Regions from separate parts of the Variovorax sp. PEI5 genome, predicted to be linked through region 1. Evidence: predicted binding sites of a transcription regulator. Region 1 holds the regulator's gene; each other region holds the start of a gene.

Region 1 (4,207 bases):
GTCGGATTGTCTTGCACGAAGTTCACGACGTTGTCGAAGGCCTGGCCAAAATAGGACTCGTAGCTATCCAGCTCCACATAGCCGAGGTGAGGCGTGCAGATGCAGTTTTCAAGACGCAGCAGCGCATGGCCCTGCAACGGTGGCTCGCTCTCGAAGACGTCCACCGCGCCCATGCCCGGGCGGCCGCGGTTCAACGCCGTCAGCAGGGCATCGGGCTCCACCAGCTCGGCGCGCGAGGTGTTCACGAACAGGGCCGTGGGCTTCATGCGCGAGAGGTCGTCGAAGCCGATCAGGCCGCGCGTGGCCTCGTTCAGGCGCAGATGCACCGTCAGCACGTCGGCGGTCTCGAAGAAGGCCTCGCGACTCGGGGCGACCTGGAAACCATCGGAGCGCGCCTGCTCGCGGCTGCCCTCGCGGCCCCAGATCACGACCTGCATGCCGAATGCCTGGCCATAGCGCGCCACGAGCTGGCCGATGCGCCCATAGCCCCAGATGCCCAATGTCTTGCCCTTGAGGACCGAGCCGAGCCCGAAGTTCGGCGGCATCGAGGCCGACTTGAAGCCCGACTGCTGCCAGGCGCCATGCTTGAGGTTGCTGATGTACTGCGGCAGGCGACGCATCGCCGACATGATGAGCGCCCAGGTCAGTTCGGCCGGCGCCAGCGGGGAACCGACACCCTCGGCCACGGCAACGCCATGGTCGGTGCAGGCGGCGATGTCGATGTGGGCGCCGGCGCGTCCGGTCTGGGAGATCAATTGCAGCCGGGGCAGCTTCTCGATCAGCTGGCGCGTGATCTGCGTGCGCTCCCGGGTCAGCACGATGACATCGGCATCCTTCAGCCGGATCGAGAGCTGCCCGATGCCCTTGACCGTGTTGGTGTAGACCTTGGCCGTGTACGGATCGAGCTTGGCGGCGCAACGCAGCTTGCGCACCGCGTCCTGGTAGTCGTCGAGGATCACAATGTTCATGGCTTGCCATTGTGCCTCGCGCTCCGTGGACTCATCCCATCGGTCGACACGCACCACCGCCAACCACCGGCATGCCGATGCGACCGGCGTCCGTTGCCGGACCGCGCGCTTCAGTGCAGTGTGCCGGCGCTGCGCGAGAGTTCAGCGGCTTCCAGGGCGGCCAGCCGGTCGAGCTCGGCGCAGACATCGACCATCCGGCCCGACAGCACCAGACGTCCGGTGACGCCGCCGCAACGCTGGGCATCGGCGGTGCGCACCACGCGCAGCGGGCGCGGCGCCACGACGGCATGCGGCGTGGCCAGCGCCACGTCGACCGCCGCTCCGGCACGGGGCCCGCGCTTCGGACGCGCCGCCGCGCAGTGACCCGCGGTCGATTCGTCGGTGTCGGACGCGCGCGCCGGCATCCATCGGTGGGCGAAGGACTGCAGCGGTGAGAGCAGGTCGACCAAGGCAAGCAAAGCGATTCCCATGCGGATCTCCAGGTAACTGAGAGGTTGTCGAGCGGTGGTGGCCACCGGTGATTGAGGTTCGCAGGGGCGTGGTCGGACCGTGGCCGGACGCCGGGCGTCCGCCACTCCTGCCGCGCCGAGCGGGCCGCGGTCGTCCGCTACATGAGCATCGTGTTGCGGATCAGGCCGACGGCCAGTCCCTCGATCTCGAACGGCTCGCCCGGCTGCACGAAGATGGTCGGGTAGTCGGGGTTCTCGGCATGCAACTCGACGGCGTCGCCGGTGCGCTTGAGCCGCTTGACCGTGACTTCCTCGCCCAGACGGGCGACCACGATCTGGCCATTGCGGGCCTCTCGCGTCGACTGCACGGCGAGCAGGTCGCCGTCCATGATGCCGGCGTCGCGCATCGACATGCCGCGCACCTTCAACAAGTAGTCGGGCTGGTGCTGGAACATGGCGCGCTCGACGTAGTAGGTCTGCTCGACATGTTCCTGGGCCAGGATGGGCGAACCGGCAGCCACGCGACCGACCAGGGGCAATGGCAGCTGCGAGGTCCCGGGCAATGCCAGCGAGAACTGGTTGTTGCGCGATGCGTTGAGGGAGCGCAGGGCATCGCCCTTGAGCCGGATGCCGCGCGAGGTGCCGCTGACGAGTTCGATGGCGCCCTTGCGTGCCAGCGCCTGAAGATGCTCCTCGGCCGCGTTGGCGGACCGGAAGCCCAGTTCCGCCGCGATCTCCGCCCGCGTGGGCGGCGCGCCCGTGCGTGCGATGGCGGCGCTGATCAGGTCGAGGATCTGCTGCTGCCGGGTTGTAAGCTTGACGGGAAATGGCATGGAAGCTCCTTGCGATACTGTCTGGATATCCAGTATCTGTATTTTTGAACAGTTTTTGAAACTTTGCAAGACATGGTCGACGACTCACTCATCCAATGCTCGCGCGTCGTCGTGCTGGCCACTGGCGGCACCATCGCCGGCAGGGCCGCCGCCGCCGGAGACAACATCGGCTACGTCGCGGGCCAGGTCGATGTGGCGGACATGCTGCGCGGCATCGACGCGCCGGCGGGCATCGAACTGGTGGGCGAGCAGGTCGCGCAGCTCGACAGCAAGGACATGGACGCGGCGACCTGGCAGATGCTGGCCCTGCGCTGCGCCGCCTGGCTGGCGCCGCCGGACGTGGTGGGGCTCGTCGTCACGCACGGGACCGACACGCTGGAGGAGACCGCGTTCTTCCTGCATCGCGTGCTGGCGCCGGAGAAGCCGATCGTGCTGGTCAGCGCCATGCGGCCGTCGACCGCGCTGGCGCCCGACGGGCCGCAGAACCTCCGCGACGCGATCGCGGTGGCGACGACGCCCGGTGCCCGTGGGGTGTGCGCGGTCGCGGCCGGCGTCGTGCATGGTGCGGTCGATGTGCGCAAGGTGCACACCTATCGCCTCGATGCCTTCGATTCGGGCGATGCCGGCGCATTGGGTCATGTCGAGGAGGGCGCGTTGCGTCGTCTGCGCGACTGGCCCGCGCACGACGGCGCCATGGCGCGGCGGGCCTTCGAGCACATGAGCCGCGTCGATCCCGCGCGCTGGCCCCGGGTGGAGATCGTGACCAGCCACGCCGGCGCCAGCGGCAGGATCGTCGACCTGCTGCTGCGCGAGCATGCGGCCGGCGCATCGGATCGCCTGCGCGGTCTCGTCGTCGCGGCGACGGGCAACGGCACGGTCCATCGGGAGCTCGAGGAAGCGGCCTTGCGGGCGCAGCGATCCGGCGTCGGCGTGCTGCGCGCCACGCGCTGTGCCAGCGGGCGCATCGTGGAAGGCCCGGGCGATGCCGCGATGCCCGGCGATCACGCGCGCGGGTTGCGCAGCGCCGGCGACCTGACACCGGTCAAGGCGCGGATCGCGTTGATGCTGGAACTGATGGAGCGGGTCGACGCGCCTTGAGCGCCCGCCGGCCGGCCGGCGGGAACCGGGCCTGCGAGGAGCTCAGGCGCTGAGGGCCGCCAGCGCGCGCTGCGTGATCTCGTCGACGCTGCCGACCCCGCTGATGGCGCGGTACTTCGGTGCCGCCTCGGGCTCGTTGCGGGCCCACTGCGAGTAGTAGTCGACCAGGGGACGGGTCTGCTGGCTGTAGACGTCCAGGCGCTTGCGGACGGTGTCCTCGTGATCGTCCTCACGCTGGATCAGGTCCTCGCCGGTCACGTCGTCCTTGCCTTCGACCTGCGGCGGGTTGAACTTGACGTGATAGATGCGGCCCGATGCCGGATGCGAGCGGCGTCCGCTCATGCGCTCGATGATGTCGCCGAAGGGCACGTCGATCTCCAGCACGTAGTCCAGCTTGACGCCGGCATTGCGCATGGCGTCGGCCTGCGGCAGCGTGCGGGGAAAGCCATCGAACAGGAAACCGTTCGCGCAGTCGGGCAATGCCAGGCGTTCCTTCACCAGATTGATGATCAGATCGTCGCTGACCAGGGCACCCGAGGCCATCACGGCCTGGGCTTCGCGCCCGAGCGGCGTGCCGGCCTTGACGGCCGCCCGCAGCATGTCGCCGGTGGAGATCTGCGGAATCGAAAACTGCCGACAGATGAAGGCGGCCTGCGTGCCTTTGCCCGCGCCGGGGGCGCCCAATAAAATCAGTCTCATGGTGTCCTCGGACGTTTTTTGGAATTCTTTTTCGCCCCGTGAATACCAATGGATTCGACAAGGCAGGTTATCTTGAGAATAACATGCGTCATCGTCAGTGAATTGACGACCGCCACGTTGTCGGTCGATCGTTGACGGAGGTCAATCCGCGGCGAGCAGG
Region 2 (4,207 bases), 1.6 Mb from region 1:
GCGCCATCAGGAAGCGCGCCTGCCTGGCGCGTTCTTTCTGATCGGTCGCCGGGGCATCGAAACGGCGGCGCCAGACCTCGATGGCGCGAGCCAGTTCGCTGTCCTTCAGGCCGGCCACCGCCTCGCTGATGGCCTCCGGCGCGATGCCCTTCCTCTGCAGTTCCTGGCGCACGCGCGCCGCTCCCATGCGCGGCGCGCGCTGATGGACCACCGACTGCACCACGCGCGTCTCGCTGATGAAATCCTTGGCCTCGAGTTCGTCCAGCGCCTGGGCCAGGGTGCCGGGTTCCTCCTCGTACTTCGCCAGCTTGCGCGCGAGTTCGGAGCGCGAGTGTTCGCGTTGGCTCAGCAGGCGCAGGGCGCGACCCTTCAGGGACGGAGCGGCGAAAGCCATGGCGTCATCGATCCTCGGTGGCTGGAAATGAAAAAGGCGCCCGTCGCCTGGAAGCGCGGGCGCCCGGGTGCAGGGTGGAGGCTCAACCCTGCTGCTGCGGCGGTAGCTTGGGCGCCTTGGCGTCGAGCTTCGGCTCGGCCTTGTCCGCTTTATCGGCCTTGTCCGCCTTGGCCGGCGCATCGCTCGCGCCGGCTTCGGCCGCCAGCATCGGAATGCCCAGCGACTCGCGCACCTTGTTCTCGATCTCGCGCGAGAGCTGCGGGTTCTCGCGCAGGAATTCACGCGCGTTGTCGCGGCCCTGGCCGATCTTCTCGCCCATGTAGGCATACCAGGCACCGGACTTGTCGACGATCTTGGCGGTCACGCCCATGTCGATGATCTCGCCCTCGCGGCTGATGCCTTCGCCGAACAGGATGTCGAACTCGGCCGTCTTGAAGGGCGGGCTGACCTTGTTCTTGACCACCTTCACCTTGGTCTCGTTGCCGATCGCCTCGTCGCCCTTCTTGATGGTGCCGATGCGGCGGATGTCCAGGCGCACGGAGGCGTAGAACTTCAGCGCGTTGCCACCGGTGGTGGTTTCGGGCGAACCGAACATCACGCCGATCTTCATGCGGATCTGGTTGATGAAGATGACCATGCAGTTGGTCTTCTTGATCGTGGCGGTCAGCTTGCGCAGCGCCTGGCTCATGAGCCGCGCCTGCAGGCCGGGCAGGGAGTCGCCCATCTCGCCCTCGATCTCGGCCTTGGGCGTGAGCGCGGCGACCGAGTCGACCACGATCAGGTCGACCGCGCCGGAACGCACCAGCGAATCGACGATCTCCAGGGCCTGTTCGCCGGTGTCGGGCTGGCTGATCAGCAGATCGGACAGGTTGACGCCCAGCTTCTGCGCATATTGCACGTCGAGCGCGTGTTCGGCGTCGACGAAGGCGCAGGTGCCGGCCTGCTTCTGCATCTCGGCGATGACCTGCAGCGTGAGCGTGGTCTTGCCCGACGATTCCGGGCCATAGATCTCGATCACGCGGCCGCGCGGCAGGCCGCCGACGCCCAGCGCGATGTCCAGCCCCAGCGAACCGGTCGAGACGACCTGGATGTCCTCCAGCGCCTCGCCTTCGCCGAGCCGCATGATCGTGCCCTTGCCGAACTGCTTTTCGATCTGCGCGAGTGCCGCCTGGAGCGCCTTGGCCTTTTCGCTGCCGGCGACGGAGATGCTGCTGCCCTTGACGAGTGCGTCCATGAGAAATCCTTTAAAATCAACAGGTTGTGATGTCGGCATCCTGGGTTCGCGAGTGGCTTGCTGGATGCTTGAACAGTAGTTTAAGACGGTGTGCCAAAGAACAAGAGAGATTTTTGGTCAGTTTGGATGACTATTTTTCGATGACCGAAACACATCTTTCCGACAGTGCCGACGACTGGCGCCAGACGCATCTGGGGCGTCTGCTCGGACATGCGATGCGTCGTTTCGACGAGCGCGTCCTGACGCTGATGGCACACGACATCGACGTCCCGCTGGCCCTGTCGAACCTCGCCGCCCGCGCCCAGGTCAGCGCCGCGCACATCCACATCACGCGCCATCTGGCCCGTGGCGGTTCGCGCCTGACCGAACTGGCCGAACGCGCCGGCATAACCAAGCAGGCCATGGGCACGCTGGTCGACCAGTGCGAAGCCTGGGGATTGGTGACGCGCGAGCCGGATCCGCTCGACGCGCGGGCACGCCGCGTGCTGTTCACCGCCGACGGCCTGGCCTGGCTCGAGGCCTTCCGCAAGGCCGTCGCGCAGGCCGAAGCCGAATTCCGCGCCAGTGTGGGCGACGACATCGCCACCGTCGTGACGATCGGCCTGGAAGCCTATGCCTCCTGAGGACGACGGCACGGACCCCGCGGACCGGACGCCAAGACCATCGACGCCGCCGCCGACGCCGGCCGTCGCCGCGCCGCCGCGCAAGCCATTGCCACGGATCGCGCGCTGGCTGCTGATGGCCTTCGCATGGCTGTGCGTGGTGCTCGGCCTGATCGGCGTGATCGTGCCCGGCATGCCGACCACCGTCTTCATCCTGATGGCCGCCTGGGCCGCGGCGCGCAGCTCGCCACGCATGCACGCCTGGCTCTATGCGCACCGTCTGTTCGGTCCGCTGCTGCGCGACTGGGACGACGGCGGCAGGGTCTCGCGCCGCGTGAAGTGGATCGCCACGCTCACGATGGGCGCGAGCGCCGTCCTGGTCTGGCATGGCATCCGCCTGGCCTGGGTGGTGGGCCTGGTGCTGGGGACGATGACGGTGGTGCTGGTCTGGCTCTGGCTGCGGCCCGAACCCGACCGTCGCTAGGCTAGGGGGGCGCTGCCGCCGGCGGTTCTCCGGCGTCCGGCGCCCGTTCCCGTCGTTCCCGTTCCCTTTGTTCCCGTTCCTGTCGCTCCTGTTCGCGCGGAATGATCCGCAGCCGTTCGGGACTGATCTGGCGGGCGAGTCGATGCGGCTCGGTGGCGGCGAGGTCGGCCGGCACCAGGCCGACGATCGCCAGCGCGCCCTGGCTCCAGGCGAAATACCCGAGGTTCGCGAGCGCCAGCACGATCACCGCCGCGCGCGCCATGGTGCTCAGTCCCCGATGCGGCGTGGCCGCACGCTGAGGTCCGAGGTGGTGATCGACTGCAGCCCGGCGGCGGTGCGCACCCGCAGCTCGCCACCCCAGCCGATGCCCTCGCACCAGCCGCTGGTGCCGTCGCTCAGATCGACCTCGCGCCCGCGCAGGGCGTCGCGCGCGGCGAAGCGCTCGGCGAACGGCGCCAGGCCGCGAACGCCGAATGCCAGCAGGTCGCGCGCCAGCGGCGGGGCGATGTCGCGCAGCACGTCGGCGGCGGTGGCCCCGGGCCGCCATTCCCGCACCCAGGCCGGTGGCGCGCGCAGGCCCGCGGCCTCGCGCGGGCCGACGTTGATGCCGATGCCGATCACGAGATAGCGTGGCGCCGGGGCGGTCGGCCCCGCCGTCGCGACGCCGCCGGCGGACCGGCCCGCGACATCCGCCGTGGCGATGGTCGATGCCCCGGCGGCCACCGGCGAGGCGGTCTCGATGAGGATGCCGGCGAGCTTGCGGTCGTCCGACAGCCACAGGTCGTTGGGCCATTTCAACCGCACCCCGGCCGCGCCATCGGGGTCGAGGCTGTCGGCCACGCTGGCGCCGACCGCCAGCGAAAGGCCCGACCAGTCGCGGGGCGCGAACGGCAGGCCGAGGGAGAAGGTGAGCGAGATCGCCTGCGGGTCCGGCCCGGTGCCGCGCCGCGATGCCGGATCCGTCGGCGAGGCCGCCTTCGCAGCGGCGTCCGTGCCGCCCCCGGCGCTCTCCCAGGGCCGGCCGAGCCGACCACGCCCGGCGCTCTGGCGCTCCGCCACCAGCAGCACCGGTGCGGTGTCGCCGGCGCGCGCGCGGCGCATGAGCTCGGTGTTGGTGGAGTCGATCTCCGCCACGATCTCGATCCGCAACTGCGGCAGCAGCGGCGCCAGCGCGGCCGAGAGTTCGGGCAGGTGCCAGGCGCCGGCCATGTCAGTCCCCGGCCGGATCGCCGGCCCGCTCCGATGGCGCCGTGCCCTTCGCCTTCGCGCGCTTCCTGTCCTTCTTGCCTTTCTTGTCCCTGGACTTCCCCTTGGCCTTCGATCCGGCCCGGCCTCCGGCCTCGGGATCGTCCGATACGACGCTTTCGGCACGCGTCTTCTTCCTGTTCTTCTTCTTCTTTTTCTTCTTTTCCGGCTCCGGCTTGGGAGCGAGCAGGGTGCCGCGGCAGGTCTCGGCGCCGCACCAGCAGGGAAACTCCGCCAGCAGTTCGGGC
Region 3 (4,207 bases), 330 kb from region 1:
CGCGCAGCGCGAGGTCGTAGCCATCGGCGGCCAGGTCGACCTTGCGGTTCTCCAGGTGCATGTCGACCAGCACCTCGGGGCAGCGCTGGCGGAAGGTGGCCAGCGCGTCGGCGAAGCAGGGCGTGGCGCACCACACCGGCGCGCTGACCTTGAGCCGCCCGCGCGGCGCCGCGTGGCGCTGGCCGATGGCGGCCTCGGCGGCATCGAGCATGTCCAGGGCCTGCGCGCTCTGCGCGTGCCAGGTCGCGCCGGCCTCGGTCAGGCTCAGGTGCCGGCTGCTGCGATGGAGCAGCCGCGCGCCCAGCGCTTTCTCCAGCTGCGCGATGTGCTTGCTGACCATCGGCGCGGAGATCGACAGCCGATCGGCGGCGATCGAGAAGCTGCCCGCATCGACGACTTCGCGGAACACGCGCAGGCTGGTGAGCCGATCCATGATGATTTCTTGCCAGGAAACGAAAGCATGAATAGTAGGCCATCGATTTCCTCAGGGGAAATACCTAGACTGGCTGCAACCAGGAGCCCCGCCATGACCATGCCATCTTCCGCCGCCCCGCCGGCCCGCGTGCTGCCGACCTACTTCATCTCGCATGGCGGCGGCCCGTGGCCGTGGATGAGGGAGCAGAGCGGCGCCGCCTACGACCGCCTCGCCGCCTCGCTGGCCGACATCCCGCGCCAGATCGGCCACGCGCCGCGCGCCATCCTGATGGTGTCGGCGCACTGGGAGGCCGATGCCTTCACGGTGCAGGGCCACGCCGCGCCGCCGATGATCTACGACTACGGCGGCTTTCCGGCCCATACCTACGAGGTGCGCTATGCCGCGCCCGGCGACCCCGCGCTCGCGCACCGCGTGCGGTCGCTGATCGCCGGGGCCGGCCTGCCGGCGGCGCTCGATGCCGAGCGCGGCTTCGACCACGGCACCTTCTCGCCGATGGCCGTGATCCGGCCCCAGGCCGACGTGCCCGTGGTGCAGCTGTCGCTGCGGCGCGGCCTCGATCCGGCCGAGCACCTGGCCTTGGGCCGGGCGCTGGCGCCCTTGCGTCGCGAGGACGTGCTGATCATCGGCAGCGGCCTGAGCTATCACAACCTGCGCAACTTCGGCCCGCGCGCGAAGGACGCCTCGCACGCGTTCGACGACTGGCTCGACCAGGCGGTGGTGCGCACGCCGCCGGCACGACGCGATGCCGCGCTCGTGGCCTGGGAGCGGGCCCCGGCCGCGCGGCTGGCGCATCCGCGCGAGGAGCACCTGATCCCGCTGATGGTGGCCGCCGGCGCGGCCGAGGGCGAGACCGGCGAACGCATCTATCACGAGGACGCCTTCATGGGCGGCATCGCGGTGTCCAGCTTCCGCTTCGGCGCGGCGCGCTGAGGCGAGCCGGCGCAGCGGCGTGGACGACCCCGGGCCGCTGCCCTCGGGGAGACGGCCACGCCGTCCTGTCGTGCGTTTCGCTGACACGTCCATCCGCCTCGAACCGACGCGCCTCCCGTGCGGCGCGAAACGATGGTCATGGCTCGTTTCATCCCATGAACCATGCCCTCCGAGAGAACCCGATGGACTCCAAGTCACCCGCCAAAGACAAGCAGCAGAAGATCACCACCGACTTCGACGACGTCGTCAACATGACCGCCGCGCAACTCGGCAAATGGCTCAGGACCCGCGAGTCGAAGACCGTCGGCTGGTCGGCCTCGGGGGAAGGCGAGTCGGTCGGCCACCGTTCGGGCCGGCGCATCGTGGACATCCTCGGCAAACGCAAGGACAAGCGCACCCAGGCCGATCTGCAGCACATGGCCAAGGTGGTGGGCTATGTGCACCGGCACCTGGCGCAGCGCCCCGAGGGCGACATCGAAACCACGCCGTGGCGCTATTCGCTCATGAACTGGGGCCACGATCCGGTGAAGGATTGAAGGCTTTCCGACGCGCCCCGGGGAGGTGAGGAGCGACGTCGCACCGAGAAGCGCTTGCTTCGGATCGGGATACTGTATAAAAATACAGTTAAATCCTTCATTCGATCATGGCCTTCCCTTCATTCGCTCCGAAAGTCCCGCCGCCGCTCACGCGGTCCGACGTCTGGCGCGGTGACGAACTGGCCACGGCCGAGACCCGGGTGGTCTCCACCGGCCATGTCGCCCTCGATGCGCAACTGCCCGGGGGCGGCTGGCCGATCGGCGCGCTGACCGAGGTCCTGCAGGCGGTGCCCGAAGCCCAGGTCTGGCAGCTGCTGCTGCCCGCCCTGGCGCTTGCGGTGCGTCGGCATGGGGGCCGGGTGGTGCTGGTGGGAGCGCCGCAGGTGCCCTTCGTCCCGGCCATCGCCGCCGGCGGATTGCCGGCCGAGACCCTGTTGTGGATCCGTGGCGAGGGCGCCGTCGCCCGCTCCTGGGCCTGCGAGCAGGCCCTGCGCTGCGCCGACGTCGCGGCCGTGCTGGCCTGGCTGCCCCAGGCGCGCGCCAGCGACCTGCGCCGGCTGCAGCTGGCGGCGGCGCAGCACGAGAACCTGCTGTTCGTCTTCAGGCCCGAGGCCCAGGCCCGGATGGCCTCGCCGGCACGCTTGCGACTGCGCTTCGTGCCGGTGTCCGTGCCGGCGCAGGAACGCCAGCGGACGCGGCTGCAGTCGTGGTCGACGGACGACGACTTCGATCATGCGGGCGCGCCCGATGCGCAGCCGCGTCGGGGGGGCGGCGTTGCCGGCCTCGCCGGTCGGGCCGTCCATGCCGTCCACGCCGACCAGGCCGGCCGCATGGAGGTCGACGTGCTCAAGCGTCGCGGTCCGCCGCTGGCGACGCCCCTGGCGCTGCCGGCCCGTGGCGAGCGGCTGGCGGCATTGCTGCGTGCCACGCTGCGGCGCCGGCGCGGACGCCAGGCGCCCGCGCCCTCCGGCATCCCCCATCCGCAGCACCTCGAAGGAGGGCCGCTCGATGCAGTGGATCGCATTGCGGTGGCAGGCTGAGATCGCGGCCGCGCCACCGGTGGACGCGGAGCCGGCGACGGTCCCGCCGCCGGATGTCGGCCACGCCGCGCCATCGCCCATCCTGTCGCCCGAGGCCCTCGGCTGGTGGGCCCTGCAGTTCACGCCGCGCGTGGCCTGGCTCGACGAGGCGCTGGTGCTGGAGGTCTCGGCCTGCGAACGCCTGTGGGGCGGACGGCAGCAGCTCCTGCGCCAGCTCGACGCCTCCAACCCGGTGCCGCTGCACCGGCTGCAGAAGGTCCTGGGCGCCACCGCGCCGATCGCATTGGCGCGCCTGCGCCTGTTCGCCAGCGGGCGCCAGCCACCGGCCGACATCCCCGCGGCCCTGCCGCTGCACACGCTGACGGCGGCGCGCGACCGGCTCGACCTGCTCGCGCGCATGGGCTGCACCACCTGGGGCGACGTGGCGGCGCTGCCGCGCGCCGGCCTGTCGCGGCGTTTCGGCCCCGGGCTGCGCGAGGCGCTCGACGTCGCCTGGGGCCTGCGGCCGGAGCGCCATGCCTGGCTGACGCTGCCCGAGGCCTTCGAGCAGAAGCTCGAATTGCCCGCCCTGGCCGAGACCGCGCCCGAACTGATGTGGGCCGCGCAGCGGCTGCTCGGCGCGCTGCAGGTCTGGCTGCGGTCGCGCCAGCGCGGCGTGCGCGCGATCGAGCTGCAGTGGACGCTCGACCGGCGGCGCCGCGAGGGTGTCGAGCTGCCGCCGCACCAGGCCATCGTCGTGCGCACCGCCGAGGCCACGCAGGACATCGTCCACCTGCGCCGGCTGATGGGCGAGCGCCTGGCCCTGACGACGCTCGCCGCGCCCGCGAGCTGGCTGTGGCTGCGATCGCTCGACACCTCGCCCTGCGCCGGCGCCAGCATCAGCTTCCTGCCCGAGGACAACCGGCCGGGCGACCGCCTGCACGAACTCGTCGAGCGCCTGAGCGCGCGGCTGGGCGCGCAGCAGGTGGTGGTGCCGGTGATGCGCGCCGACCATCGCCCCGAGCGCATGCAGCACTGGCAGCCGGCGTTGCGCGCATCGCAGGAGCCCCGGTCGCCGCCAGCGCCGCCAGCGCCGCAAGCGCCGGCGGGCGCGGCGGAGGCGGCGGCGCGGCGGTCCGCGATCCTGCCCGCCGCGGGCCTGTGGCCGGCCTGGCTGCTGCCCGAGCCCTTGCGGCTGGAGGTGCTCGACGGCCAGCCCTGCTACCAGGGACGCCTGCGCCGGCTGGCCGGGCCGCAGAAGCTGGAGACCGGCTGGTGGAGCGACG
Region 4 (4,207 bases), 1.6 Mb from region 1:
AGGGTTCGTTCGCACAAAGATGGACCTGCCTCCGATCCTCGAAGAGTCAGACAAAAGCGCGAATCAGAGCGCGCGGATTCACTATGCCCAAGGTGCCAGCGCATTGCAACAAGGGCGATGCAGCCCGCTGGAAACCGGCTGTTTCAATGGCATTAATGCTATTTTATTCATAGCATGACAGCCTTGATGGATCAACCGTCCCGCACTCCTTAAGAAAAAAGGCCATGCTTCCAAACAGTCGCTGCGACCCTTCCGGTCGCAAGGCCAACCGCTGCTTCGAAGCCGGCATCACCGGCGGGTCGGAAGTTGCCTTCGACCTCTCGTCATCGCCCTGTCATCGCCGTTTCATCGCCATGCCGCCCGCATGCGGCTGAGCAGGTCGATGGTGGCCGGTGGTGGTGGCACCACCGATCTCGGCGGCGGCGGGGGCGGCCAGACGACCTGCTCGAAGCGGCCGAGATCGGCTTCGGCGATGAAGCGGGTCCGCGAGGCGTACATGTGGCGATCGCCACGCACGGCCTGCTGCGTGACATAGAAGCGCTGTGGCACCAGGATGTGCAGATGGTCCCGGGCCCGCGTCATGGCCACGTAGAGCAGCCGGCGCTCCTCTTCCAGTTCCTGCGGTCCCTGCGCCACGTCGGCGGGCATGCAGCCGTCGACGACGTTGAGCACATGCACCGAGGTCCATTCCTGGCCCTTGGCCGAATGGATGGTCGACAGGACGAGATAGTCCTCGTCGAGCAGCGGCGGTCCGGGCCGGTCGCTGGTCGCTTCGGGCGGGTCGAGGGTCAGTTCGGTCAGGAAACGCTCGCGCGAACCGTAGCCGGCGGCGAGCCGGACGAGTTGCTCGATGTCGCCACGCCGGACGGCGGCATCCTCGTACAGGCGATCGAGATGCGGAAGGTACCAGCGCATGGCGATCTCCATGTCGGCCGGCCAGGCCAGGTCCGACCGGCGCAATGCCGCATAGGCATCCGCGAAACGCTTCCATTCCACCTTCGCGCCGGACGGCGGCACGAAGTCCCGCATCGCAGCGGCGGGATCGGCGGCCTCGTCCATCGCATCGAGCAGTCGCGCGGAGGTGACCGGTCCGATGCCGGGGATGAATTGCGTGACGCGGAATCCCGCCATCCGGCCACGCGGGTTCTGGGCGAAGCGCAGGATCGCCAGCAGATCCTTGACGTGCGCCGCCTCCAGGAACTTGAGACCGCCGTACTTGACGAACGGGATGTTGCGCCGCGCCAGTTCGAGCTCGAGCGCCGCGCTGTGGTACGAGGTCCGGAACAGCACGGCCTGCGACTTGAGCGCCAGGCCGCCTTCACGATGCGCCAGCACGCGATCGGCCACCCATTGCGCCTGTCCGGCTTCGTCGGGCACCAGCACGAGTTGCGGCCGGCCAGCCGATGGCTTGTCGGTCCAGAGGGTCTTGGCATGCCGCTCGGCCGCGGCGGCGATGACCGCGTTGGAGACATCGAGGATCGGCTGCGTGGAGCGGTAGTTGCGCTCCAGCGTGACGATGCGCGCCTCCACCGGCCGAGGTCCGTCGGGCGAGTGCCGCTGGAACAATCCCGGGAAATCGAGGATGTTGCGCACCGTCGCCCCGCGGAAGGAATAGATCGACTGGGCGTCGTCGCCGACCACCGTGAGGCCGCGCCCATCGGGTCGCAGCCCGAGCAGGATCGAGGCCTGCAGGCGGTTGGTGTCCTGGTACTCGTCCACCAGGATGTGGTCGAAACGCGCGCCGACATCGGCCGCGAGCGCGGCGTCGGACACCATGCCGGCCCAGTACAGCAGGAGATCGTCGTAGTCCAGCGCATGCTGGTCCTGCTTGGCATCGACATAGGCGCCGAAGAGGCGCTTCAACTCGACCTCCCATTCGGCGCACCACGGAAAGGCTTCCGCCAGCACCTGCCCGAGCGGCGCGCAGGTGTTGACGGCGCGCGAATAGATCGACAGGCAGGTGCCCTTCTGCGGAAAGCGCCGGGTCGTGGACGACAGGCCCAGGTCGTGCCGCACCAGGCCCATCAGATCCTCGGCATCGCCGCGGTCGTGGATGGTGAAGTTCTCGTTCAGGCCGATCCGGCCGGCGTACTCGCGCAGCAGCCGCGCGCCGATGCCATGGAAGGTTCCGGCCCAGGGCAGCGCGGGCGCGGCATCGTCACGCAGTCCCAGCACACGCATGGCGACCTGACCGGCCCGGCGGGTCATCTCCTGCGCCGCGCGACGCGAGAAGGTCAGCAGCAGGATCCGCTGCGGATCGGTGCCCCGCGCGATCAGGCCGGCGACGCGATGCGCCAGCGTGCTGGTCTTGCCCGATCCCGCGCCGGCGATCACCAGCAGCGGACGCGCGTCGGCGCCGGCCGCGTCGCCCGCCGACATCCCATGGTCGACCGCCGCGCGCTGGGCCTCGTTGAGGGTCGACAGCGCCTCGGCGAGACGCTCGGCCAGGGTGGACGACGCGGGGGCGGGGACGGTGGCGGCGATGGGCATCGGAACCCGACTTTACTGGACATCCATCCAGATCGGATCACGCCTTTGATGGTCGGCGTCTACGGGTAAGTGCCCAGGGCCGATGCCATAATCGCGCGTCGCTGCAACCGGAGATTTCGACTTGGAAAGCTATCCGTCTCGGCAGCTTTCGACTCCCGTCTGAACGCCATCGGCGAGGGAATCGAAAGCGCCCCCACCCCTCGCCCATCGTCAGATTTTTCACGGGAGTGAGCTCATGCTCAACATCTTCACGCTCGCCAACGGGCGCCTGGTCCAGGAAGAGATCGAGGCCCTCGAGGAGCTGTCCCAGTTCCAGCCCATCTGGGTCGATCTCGAATCGCCCACGGTCGAGGAGAAGCGCTGGATCAAGCAGTACTACGGCCTGTCCATCCCCGAGGACGCGATGGACGAGGACATCGAGGAATCGGCGCGCTTCTACGAGGAGGACAACGGCGAGCTGCACATCCGCAGCGACTTCCTGATCGACGACGACGAGAACCCGCGCTCGGTGCGTGTCGCCTTCATCCTCAATCAGCACAATGCCGAACTGCGCAGCCGCGGCGTGCTGTTCTCGATCCACGACGAGGACGTGCCGGTGTTCCGCCTGTTGCGCATGCGGGCGCGTCGCGCGCCGGGCCTGATCGAGGACGCCAAGGAAGTGCTGCTCAAGCTGCTCGACGCCGACGCGGAATACTCGGCCGACACGCTGGAGAACATCTACGACGAGCTGGAGGTGGTCGGCAAGAAGGTGCTGGCGGGCAATGTCAGCGACGAACTCGCCGGCGAGGTGCTGGGCGCCATCGCGCGCCAGGAGGACCTGAACGGGCGCATCCGCCGCAACGTGATGGACACGCGCCGCGCGGTCAGCTTCATGATGCGCAGCCGCATGCTCAATGCCGACCAATTCGAGGAAGCGCGCCAGATCCTGCGCGACATCGAGTCGCTGGACAACCACACCGCCTTCCTGTTCGACAAGATCAACTTCCTGATGGATGCGACGGTCGGCTTCATCAACATCAACCAGAACAAGACCATCAAGATCTTCTCGGTGGCCAGCGTGGCGCTGCTGCCGCCGACGCTGATCGCGAGCGTCTATGGCATGAACTTCAAGTTCATGCCGGAGCTCGAATGGAGCTTCGGCTATGGCTATGCGATCGCATTGATGGTGGCCAGCGCGCTCGGGCCGATGTGGTACTTCCGCCGGCGCGGCTGGTTGAAGTAGGGCTTCGCGCGCGGCGTCCTCAGGTCTTGTCGCGCAACTCGCGCCGCAGGATCTTGCCCACCGGTGTCTTGGGCATGTCGGTGCGGAACTCGATGCGCGCGGGGCGCTTGTAGCCGGTGAGGTTCTCGCGGCAGAAGGCGCGCACCTGGGCTTCCGTGAGATCGGCGTTCTTCCTGACGATCACCAGCTTGACGGCTTCCCCCGTCTTCTCGTCGGCGATGCCGACCGCGGCGCACTCCAGCACCCCTTCCAGCTGGGCGACCACGTCCTCGACCTCGTTGGGATAGACGTTGAATCCCGACACCAGGATCATGTCCTTCTTGCGATCGACGATGCGGAAGAAGCCGCGCTCGTCGACCCGGCCGATGTCGCCCGACTTGAACCAGCCATCGCTGGTCATGACCTTGGCCGTCTCGTCGGGCCGCTGCCAGTACCCCGCCATCACCTGCGGCCCCTTGATCGCGATCTCGCCGGCCTCCCCCGGCGCCGAGGGCC

The links. The regulator LexA, encoded in region 1, represses DNA repair genes until DNA is damaged. The targets are predictions, from matches to a motif close to ACTGTATNNNNATACAGT.
Region 2: the regulator LexA is predicted to act here: its motif matches at 1,688-1,705, upstream of recA (recombinase RecA).
Region 3: the regulator LexA is predicted to act here: its motif matches at 1,974-1,991, upstream of imuA (translesion DNA synthesis-associated protein ImuA).
Region 4: the regulator LexA is predicted to act here: its motif matches at 2,505-2,522, upstream of AC1MLT_RS13695 (ATP-dependent helicase).

What each region holds. Positions count from the first base shown of each region.
Region 1 covers NZ_CM155257.1:980,757-984,963, forward strand. The annotation lists gene AC1MLT_RS04530 (D-2-hydroxyacid dehydrogenase family protein) at 1-968, opposite strand, end outside; gene AC1MLT_RS04535 (hypothetical protein) at 1,079-1,438, opposite strand; gene lexA (transcriptional repressor LexA) at 1,576-2,250, opposite strand; gene AC1MLT_RS04545 (asparaginase) at 2,323-3,348, shown strand; gene adk (adenylate kinase) at 3,391-4,047, opposite strand; gene kdsB (3-deoxy-manno-octulosonate cytidylyltransferase) at 4,189-4,207, opposite strand, start outside.
Region 2 covers NZ_CM155257.1:2,628,654-2,632,860, reverse strand. The annotation lists gene recX (recombination regulator RecX) at 1-394, opposite strand, end outside; gene recA (recombinase RecA) at 477-1,628, opposite strand; gene AC1MLT_RS12180 (MarR family winged helix-turn-helix transcriptional regulator) at 1,769-2,251, shown strand; gene AC1MLT_RS12175 (YbaN family protein) at 2,367-2,714, shown strand; gene AC1MLT_RS12170 (hypothetical protein) at 2,716-2,976, opposite strand; gene AC1MLT_RS12165 (biotin--[acetyl-CoA-carboxylase] ligase) at 2,982-3,923, opposite strand; gene AC1MLT_RS12160 (SET domain-containing protein) at 3,925-4,207, opposite strand, start outside.
Region 3 covers NZ_CM155257.1:1,306,833-1,311,039, reverse strand. The annotation lists gene AC1MLT_RS05985 (LysR family transcriptional regulator) at 1-433, opposite strand, end outside; gene AC1MLT_RS05980 (DODA-type extradiol aromatic ring-opening family dioxygenase) at 533-1,366, shown strand; gene AC1MLT_RS05975 (DUF3140 domain-containing protein) at 1,549-1,902, shown strand; gene imuA (translesion DNA synthesis-associated protein ImuA) at 2,010-2,942, shown strand; gene AC1MLT_RS05965 (Y-family DNA polymerase) at 2,911-4,207, shown strand, end outside.
Region 4 covers NZ_CM155257.1:2,978,149-2,982,355, reverse strand. The annotation lists gene AC1MLT_RS13700 (hypothetical protein) at 1-178, shown strand, start outside; gene AC1MLT_RS13695 (ATP-dependent helicase) at 346-2,490, opposite strand; gene corA (magnesium/cobalt transporter CorA) at 2,726-3,712, shown strand; gene AC1MLT_RS13685 (long-chain-fatty-acid--CoA ligase) at 3,732-4,207, opposite strand, start outside.